Linked DNA regions of Tolumonas auensis DSM 9187. The protein of the gene in region 1 interacts with the protein of each later gene in a pairwise test. Links are inferred from orthologs where the notes say so. Each region holds a gene or a part of one and is shown on either strand. Other genes may lie near its edges.

What was found. Proteins that work in one complex are often made in the same cells at the same time.
Region 2: the proteins of btsR (region 1) and TOLA_RS04155 interact in binary tests that used the Escherichia coli proteins (3 or more experiments, as listed by UniProt). The link is inferred for Tolumonas auensis DSM 9187 from one-to-one orthologs.

The regions. Positions count from the first base shown.
Region 1 is NC_012691.1:1,510,273-1,514,766, forward strand. The notes cover bases 872-3,870. They hold btsR (two-component system response regulator BtsR), read right to left. Parts: upstream 2,730-3,870; coding sequence 2,013-2,729; downstream 872-2,012. Other genes in these bases: TOLA_RS06990 (carbon starvation CstA family protein), read right to left, coding at 872-1,855; TOLA_RS07000 (sensor histidine kinase), read right to left, coding at 2,717-3,870. Also shown: more of TOLA_RS06990, read right to left, coding at 35-871; more of TOLA_RS07000, read right to left, coding at 3,871-4,438. UniProt on the Escherichia coli protein: Member of the two-component regulatory system BtsS/BtsR, which is part of a nutrient-sensing regulatory network composed of BtsS/BtsR, the low-affinity pyruvate signaling system YpdA/YpdB and their respective target proteins, BtsT and YhjX.
Region 2 is NC_012691.1:883,150-887,577, reverse strand. The notes cover bases 501-3,433. They hold TOLA_RS04155 (glutamate-5-semialdehyde dehydrogenase), read right to left. Parts: upstream 2,631-3,433; coding sequence 1,371-2,630; downstream 501-1,370. Other genes in these bases: proB (glutamate 5-kinase), read right to left, coding at 2,643-3,433; hpt (hypoxanthine phosphoribosyltransferase), read right to left, coding at 632-1,162; TOLA_RS04165 (LacI family DNA-binding transcriptional regulator), read left to right, coding at 501-593. Outside these bases: more of TOLA_RS04165, read left to right, coding at 1-500; more of proB, read right to left, coding at 3,434-3,746; esterase FrsA, read right to left, coding at 3,839-4,428. UniProt on the Escherichia coli protein: Catalyzes the NADPH-dependent reduction of L-glutamate 5-phosphate into L-glutamate 5-semialdehyde and phosphate. The product spontaneously undergoes cyclization to form 1-pyrroline-5-carboxylate.

The sequences.
Region 1 (4,494 bases):
GTAATGGGCCGTTTTGCTATGTGGAATATCTCTCTTAACCGGCTTGTTCTGCCGCTGATTCGATAGCTTCCTGTGCTCGTTGAGTCGCAGGTTTTGATAACAGCTCTTTCCATTTACGCATGGCTGAAATCAGGATGATGATCCCCAGCACCAGCATGATGATAGAGATGGCACCATTGAACAGGTTGTAACCTTTTGCCGCCGGATTGAAGTAAACATTCTTGATCATCCAGTAGCCGGCATATTGTACGGTCACGAACAGATAGGCCAGAGGGATCAGACATGTCAGTGCATAACGACGTTTCTGAGACAGGCGCAGGATAATGGTCGTACCGATGATTAGGCCCACAGAAGCCATCAGCTGATTAGATACCCCGAACAGTGCCCAGACTGAACCGATATCACCGGACATCAGCAGATAACCCCACATCACACAAGCTAACACGCTCGCACCAATCGCACCTGGCAACCAGTCCAGACGTTTCAGTGGTGAGTAGAATTCGCCAAAGAAATCCTGAATCAGATAGCGGGACACACGAGTACCAGAGTCAACCGCAGTCAGGATAAATACCGCTTCAAACATAACGACAAACTGAAAGAAGTAAGATGCCAGGCTGCTGAACCAGCTTACTTTAGTGAAGATGTAAGACATACCAACTGCCAGAGTAACGGCACCACCGGTACGACCATACAGATCCAGACCAATTTCCTGAGACAGTTGTGGCAAATCAACAACGTTCATGCCCAGAGTTGCAAAAGCAGCCGGAGATGAGTTGATTGCGAAATAATCTGCAGGATGTAACGCAGTGGCAGCAATCAGCGCCATCACGCCAACTACACATTCCGCCAGCATGGCACCGAAGGCGACAGGCAGGATGTCACTCCATTTGTCGACCAGTTTCGGTGTAGTACCAGAACCGATGAAGGCATGGAAACCAGAGATTGCACCGCAAGCGATGGTGATAGAAATAAATGGCCATACCGGACCACCCAGAACAGGGCCGCCGCCATGAATGAACTGAGTCAGGGCAGGGAATTTGATTTCAGGGTTGATGAACACCACACCGATCACCAGCGCACCGAATACACCAATCTTCATGAAGGAAGAGATGTAACCGCGAGGAGTCAGTAGTAACCAGACTGGCAGAGCGGTTGCGAAGAAGGCATAAATTGGCAGTGCCAGGCTGATAGTGGTTTCGTGCAGAGTCAACCAGTCACCGAACACGGTGCCCTGAATGTACGGGCCGAAGAACACGCAGGCCAGCACGGCAATAAAACCAACGATAGATGAGTTTTTCAGATCGCCGGTGTATTTGTGATATAAGCCAACCACCATGGAAATCGGAATGGTCATGAAGACGGCGAAAGTACCCCAAGGGTTACGTTCCAGCGCGTGCACAACGACCATAGACAAACCAGCCATGGTAATGGTGATGATGAACAGCATCGCCAGACCGGTACACCAACCAGCTACCGGGCCAAGCTCCGCTTTGGCAACTTCCGAAAGTGACTTGCCCTGATATTTCATTGAGGCAAATAGCACGACAGTATCGTGCACCGCACCGCCAATTACACAGCCTATCAGCAGCCAGAGGAAACTGGGCAGATAACCGTACTGGGCGGCCAGAACCGGACCAACTAAGGGGCCGGCAGCTGCGATAGCAGCAAAATGCTGACCGAAGTTAACCCAGCGGTTGGTTGGCACATAGTTCTTGCCATCAGATAACGCATGAGAAGGCGTTACCTGACTGTCATCGGCCTGAAGTACTTTACGAACAAAGAAAATACCGTAGAACCGATAACAAATAGCAAGAATACACAGTGCACTGATGACAAATGTAATTGCATGCGTCATGTGTGTTACTCCTGATTTAAGTGGAAGCTGACGCCAGATCCTTTCTGGCGGTACAGGTTCACTTTAGGAGACTCATTTCAGGAATAACATTTCTAATCAGGTGAGCGGTTGTATAGCGGATTAAGCGGTTATGATCCGTCGGGGAGTGGTTTTGCCATTATGGGATATTCAGGCTCTGCTTCAGAGGCTTCAGGTAGCGGCGACTGACCGGGATCCGTTGCTGCGCACGGGTGATGACCTCGGCACTGCCGTTTTCCAGCAGTTGAATTTCCGCCACCTGATCCGGATTAATCATGTATTGCCGGTGGCAGCGCAGGAAGGATGTTTTCTCTTCCAGTGTCCGCATGGTCAGTTGTGTAACACCAGCCTGCTTGGCACTGCAGACATGTACACCGGCCAAATCACTGTGGATATATTCCACCTCAGTTAGCGGCACTAAAAAAATACGGTTATGGCCCGAGCAGGGGATTGAACGCAGTGGTGCCAGTTCGGCCAGCGACTGATAAGAATGGTGAGTTAATTCTTTACGTAACCGGTGCAGTGTTTTTTCCAGGCGGGATGGTTCAATGGGCTTCAGCAGATAATCAAAGGCATTTTCTTCAAATGCTTTCAGCGCAAACTCATCATAGGCAGTAACAAAGACAATGGCCGGGATCTGCTCGGGATCAAGCATACTCACCATTTCCAGCCCGCTGATCCGGGGCATCTGGATATCCAGAAAGACGACATCCGGATGCAGCTTATGGATTGCCGGAATAGCCTCCAGCGCATTACTGCATTCCCCGATGATCTCTAAGTCTTCATATCCTTCAAGAATGCTGCGCAGCTCTTCTCTGGCGGGTAATTCATCATCAACAATGATCACGCGTAACATGTTTTAACCTCAGAAAACGGTAAATCAATGATGACCTGAGTCAAAACTTCCGGCTGACAATGCACGTGAACACCATATTGCTCACCGTAATGAGCTTTGATGCGGCGATCGACCAGATTCATACCCAGGCCATTACTACTTTCGCTTTTATCCGGCTGTGCTGGTGCATCAAACAATCCGGCATCGTCTTCCACCAGCAATTGCCAGTGATCGTCCTGAAGCTGACCGGTGATCGTAACGGTGCCGCCATCCATAGCGTGAGATATGCCGTGCTTTATCGCATTTTCCACGATGGGCTGCAGTGAGAATGCCGGCAATTTTTGATTCAGCAGTGATTCATCGATATTAAAGTGCACTTTAAGCCGGTCAGGAAAACGGGCCAGTTCTATCTGTAAATAACTATTTACGTGTTCCAGCTCTTCTTTCAGGGTGACTTCTTCTGCGCCCCGCCGTAAGTTTTTCCGGAAAAACAGCGACAGATGCTGGACTAACTGCCGGGCTTTCTCCGGATCAGTTCGGATAACGGAAGCCAGCGTGTTTAATGCATTAAACAGGAAATGCGGGTTAACCTGTGCGTGCAGCAGCTTGATTTCCGACTTGGTTAACAACGCACTCTGCGCGGAATATTTTCCTGCCAGAATCTGGGTGGAAAGCAATCTTGCCACACCTTCACCGAGCGTACGGTTCAGTGAAGAGAACAGTTTGCGTTTTGGTTCATAGAGTTTAATGGTGCCGATTACCTGATTATCTTCACCCCGCAACGGTATCACCAGCGTGGAACCAAGCTTGCAGCGGGGGTCGAGCGTACAGTGATAACGGATCAGGTTACCGTCGGCATAAACCACTTCATTATTCGCTATAGCCCGGAGTGTATGCGAAGAGGTAATCGGTGAACCGGGCAGGTGATGGTCTTCGCCAATACCAATAAACGCGAGCAGTTTTTCCCGATCGGTCAGTGCTACGGCACCCACGTTCGTTTCTTCCAGCAGAATACGGGCCAGCTGGGTGCAGTTCTCCTGATTGAAACCTTTATTCAGAATGCCCATCGAACGTTCGGCAATTTTCAACGCACGGGCAGAAAATGCGACCGAATATTTTTCGTACATCGCCCGCCGATCCAGCAACATCTGCATCAGAATGGCTGCGCCAAAACTGTTGGCCAGCATCATGGGTAATGCGATGTTCTGCACCAGATGCCATGCCTGATCAAACGGGCGGGCCAGTAACAGAATAATGCCCATTTGCAGGAATTCAGCGACTAAAGCGGTAGAAAAAACGATCCAGGGATTAAACAGCTGTTCCGGACGACGTTGCTGCAGGTAATAACGATGAACCAGTCCGCCAATGACACCTTCTGCAATCGTCGAAATCATGCAGGCAAATGAGGTAAAACCACCTAAGCTATAACGATGGATGCCACCTGTCAGTCCAACCATAAAACCGACCAGCGGGCCGCCGACGATTCCGCCCAGCACGGCGCCGGTCGCCCGGGTATTCGCTATTGAATTTTCGATCCGGAGTCCGAAGTAGGTACCCATAATGCAAAAAGCAGAAAAGATCAGATAACAGAGAATTTTATTTGGTAGTCTGATGGTGACTTGTGTAAGAGGCTGAAAAAGCGGTGTTTTACTCAGCAGATAAACAATAACCACATAGACGCACATTTGCTGCAGAAGCGACACGATAAGCGAGATTTGCTGAAGGCTCATGATGATATGGGATCCGTTTAATTTGCCCCATTGTAGGGAGACTGAGAGCGCTTAAC
Region 2 (4,428 bases), 630 kb from region 1 along the record:
GCGATTCCAGCCTGCCGCTGATCATGACCGATGCCACCGCCGCGACCGCCAATCTGATTCAGGTATTAGCCACGCAGTATCCGGATGAAGTCTACTATTTTGGCGGAGAACCAGGTCTCACACCGAGTAAGCAACGGCTGGAAGGGTATGCTCTTGGCCTGCAACGGGCTAATGTTTCGCCCCGTGCAGAATGGATCCGCCAGCGGAATTATTTCTCCTATTCCGGTTATGACATGATGGAAGAAGTCTGCAATGAACTGGGGCGTTCGCCCAAAGCGCTGTTCACGGCTTCGTTTTCTCTGCTGGAAGGTGTGCTGCAATATCTGAATCAGAATCCGCAGATGCAACAGGGCTTACATCTGGCCAGTTTTGATGATCATGAACTGCTGGATTTTATGCCACTGCGCATCGACAGCATCGCTCAGGATTATACCGCCCTTGCCTTCAATGCTTTCAGTGCGCTGATGGCGCTGATGGAAGACAAACCACTGTCTGCACCAGTCACCCAGAATATTCCGGCGCGTATTCGCTGGCGCCATCCGGAATCCCGTCGGCTGAGTAAACTGCTGGCAACTGATTTGCTGCCCCAATAAAAAAGCCACCCGCAGGTGGCTTTCTAAATCGCATAAGATCACTCTTGCGGGATCACTTTGCCGATAAAACGTAGGTTACGGTACAGCTGTGCGTAATCGATACCATAGCCCACGACGAATTCATCCGGAATAGTAAAGCCTGTCCATTCAACCGGGACCTGCACTTCACGGCGCGCCGGTTTATTCAGCAGCGTACAGATAGCCAGCGATTTAGGCTCACGCAGACCGATGATGTCGCGGATTTTGCTTAAGGTAAAACCGCTGTCGATGATGTCTTCCACGATCAGGACATCTTTGCCCTTGATCTCATCATCCAGATCTTTCAGTACCCGCACTTCACGGGAAGAGGTGGTGCTGTTGCCATAGCTGGACGCGGTCATGAAATCGAGACTGACCGGTAAATCGATATGCCGGCTCAAATCAGCCAGAAACAGGCAGGAACCACGCAATAATCCGATCAGCACCAGTTCAGAGGTTCCCTGATAATGCGCGGTGATCTGACGCCCCAGCTCTGCCACCTTGGCCTGTAATTCATCTTCCGGGATCATCACATCAATTCTGTGCTTCATCATAACGACTATCTACCTGTTTAAATTTGGCTGCGGGTTAGCCCGCATATTAAAACGAAAATGTGGCAATACTGCATTATACCTTGTTTATCATCGGAAGATCGCGCCGAAAGCAGGATCAACCAACTAAAATCCCGGTTAGTACAGAAACAAAAATAAAAAAAGCCACACGAACACGGGTGTGGCTTTTTCAGATTGCGGCAGTAAATCAGCTACGGCTCAGATAATCCGCCTGACCGATCCACTTGTAACTGGTCAGTTCGGTTAAGCCCATCGGACCACGGGCATGCAATTTCTGAGTAGAAACAGCAACTTCTGCCCCCAGACCAAATTGGGCGCCATCCGTGAAACGAGTCGAGGCATTCACATACACAGCCGCAGAGCCCGCAGCATTAATGAAATACTCGGCGCACTTCAGATCGTTGGTCAGAATTGCATCCGAATGGCAGGCATTATGTTCCTGCAGATGAGCAATTGCTGCTTTGACATCCGCGACCACTTTCACACCCAGCGTCAGACTCAGCCATTCGGTGTCAAAATCTTCCGCACCGGCTGCACGCAACTGTTCCGCACCCGCGGCCTGCAGCAATGCAAACGCTTTCGGTTCTGCCACCAGCGTGACTTTCTGCTGATTCATACGGGCAACCAGCGCGGGCACGATCTCAGCGGCGATTTTTTCATTCAGCAGCAACGTATCCAGTGAGTTACAGGCTGACGGACGCTGTACTTTGGCATTATCAATTACGTCGATAGCACGAATCAGATCGGCACTTTCATCCACATACAGATGGCTGACACCGAAACCACCGATGATCACCGGAATGGTGCTCTGATCTTTACACAGACGATGCAGATTCGCACCGCCGCGTGGAATGATCATGTCGACATACTGATCCATGGTCAGCAATTCGCTGACCAGCGCACGATCCGGACTTTCAATATATTGCACTGATGCTGCAGGCAGACCGGTTTTCGCCAACGCAGCCTGAATGACTTTTACCAGCGCCATGTTGGAATTAAATGTCTCACGGCCACCGCGCAGAATGCTGGCATTGCCGGTTTTCAGACACAGCGCCGCGATATCAATGGTGACGTTCGGACGCGCTTCATAAATCACGCCGATCACGCCAATCGGTACGCGGCGACGCGACAGGCGCATCCCGTTTTCCAGCACGCGACTGTCAATTTCAGAACCGACCGGATCGTCCAGCGTCACGACTTTGCGTACATCCGCCACAATCCCGGCCAGACGTGACTCATTCAGCAGCAGACGATCCAGCATGGCATCGGTTAACCCTGAGGAGCGACCGGCTTCGATATCTTTGGCATTCGCCGCCAGGATCACATCCTGCTGCAATTCCAGTTCTTCTGCCATCGCCAGCAATGCCTGATTTTTGCGTGCCGTAGCCGCAACAGCCAGCTCAAATGACGCTTCACGGGCTGCCTTGCCCATTGCTAATAAACTCATGCTCATTCTCCCTTACAGCAATACCATGTCATCGCGATGGATTGCCACCGGACCATAGCCGTAACCTAAACACGATTCGATTTCATCGGAATGATGACCGCGTACACGTTCTAATTCATCAGCAGTATAACGGGTAATACCACGCGCCAGCTCTTTACCTTCCGGTGTGATAATACGCACCGCTTCACCGCGGCCGAATTCACCGGCAATCTTAGTGATACCTTTCGGTAACAGACTGGAACCTTTGTCATGAACCGCTTTCACGGCACCGACATCAATGTGAATTTCACCGTGTGACTGCGGACCGGCCAGGATCCAGCTCTTGCGTCCTTCCAGCGGGTTGGCCTGTGCTTTAAAGCGGGTGCCCACTTTTTCGTTATTAGCCAGACGGCCCACCACTTCCGGTGTCTTGCCACTGGCAATAACCACTTCAATACCCGCACGGCAGGCAATATCGGCCGCCTGCAGTTTGGTAGACATACCACCGGTGCCGAGGCCACTCACGCTGTCACCGGCCAGACTACGCAGCTGATCGGTGATTTCGGTCACTTCCTCGATCAATGTTGCATCAGGATTAGTACGCGGATCAGCAGTAAACAGCCCTTTCTGATCGGTCAGCAGGATCAATAAATCCGCATCGGCCAGAATTGCAGCGCGAGCTGACAGGTTGTCATTATCACCGACTTTGATTTCGGCAATCGCAACGGCGTCGTTTTCGTTAATAACAGGGATAATACGGTTGTGCAGCAATGTCTGCAGCGTATCGCGCGCATTCAGATAACGTTCGCGATCTTCCAGATCAGCGCGGGTCAGCAATAACTGACCAATCTGCAGCCCGTAAATGCTGAACAGATTCTGCCATACCTGCATCAGGTGACATTGTCCCACCGCCGCCAGCATCTGTTTGTTGGGCATTGTGGGGGGAAGATCGGGGTAACCCAACTTCTCACGACCGGCAGCAATTGCGCCGGAGGTCACAACTACGACCTGATGCCCATGACGATGCAGAGCAGCACACTGACGAACCAGTTCAACCATATGAGCCTGATCCAGTTTACGTGTGCCGCCGGTAAGAATGCTGGTGCCCAGCTTGACGACGATGGTTTTGCTTTTCATTGCTGCGATAACCCTCCATGAAGGGCTTCTTTATACCGAGGCTAACCGCCCCCTGCAACGGAATTTCGCAGCAATTTTATGCGATCAGTCAATCAGAGATTAAAATGCAAACGCAACCACTCGCCGATCTCGCTTAACATGCGGTTCATCTGCTCTTTGACCGGTTCTTTATCCAGCACCACCGCTTTTCCGTTCAGACTGGAAGAAGCCAGCATCCGGATATCAGACTCCGGACAAATAAAGTCCCGGCGATGGCCAATACTGAGGATTGGCACACGGGTTTTGCTCACCCCGGCCAGCCCCTGCCGTTTCAGTGAAAACACCTGACAGCTCTTTTGCAGGCCATCCCAGTCGGCGGCATCCATGTTCAGACGATTGGCCAGGCAAGCACGCATCATCGGCGGCGATAAGGCGAACTGCGTCGGATCGGTGAAATAGTTGTGCATACCCGGTCCGATACAGACCACGGCTTTTAAACGCAGTTGTTCCAGATAAGAAAGCCGCACCGCCACGTTGCCGCCAAGGCGGAAACCGATCATGCCGATACGTTGATCATCGACCCACGGCACATCTTTCAGATATTGCAGTACCGCCTGATGCAAACGACTGGAGTCCTGCACCAGCGGCCAGTGACTGGAATAGCCACAACCGGGCAGATCCAGTGACAGCATACCAATGCCCA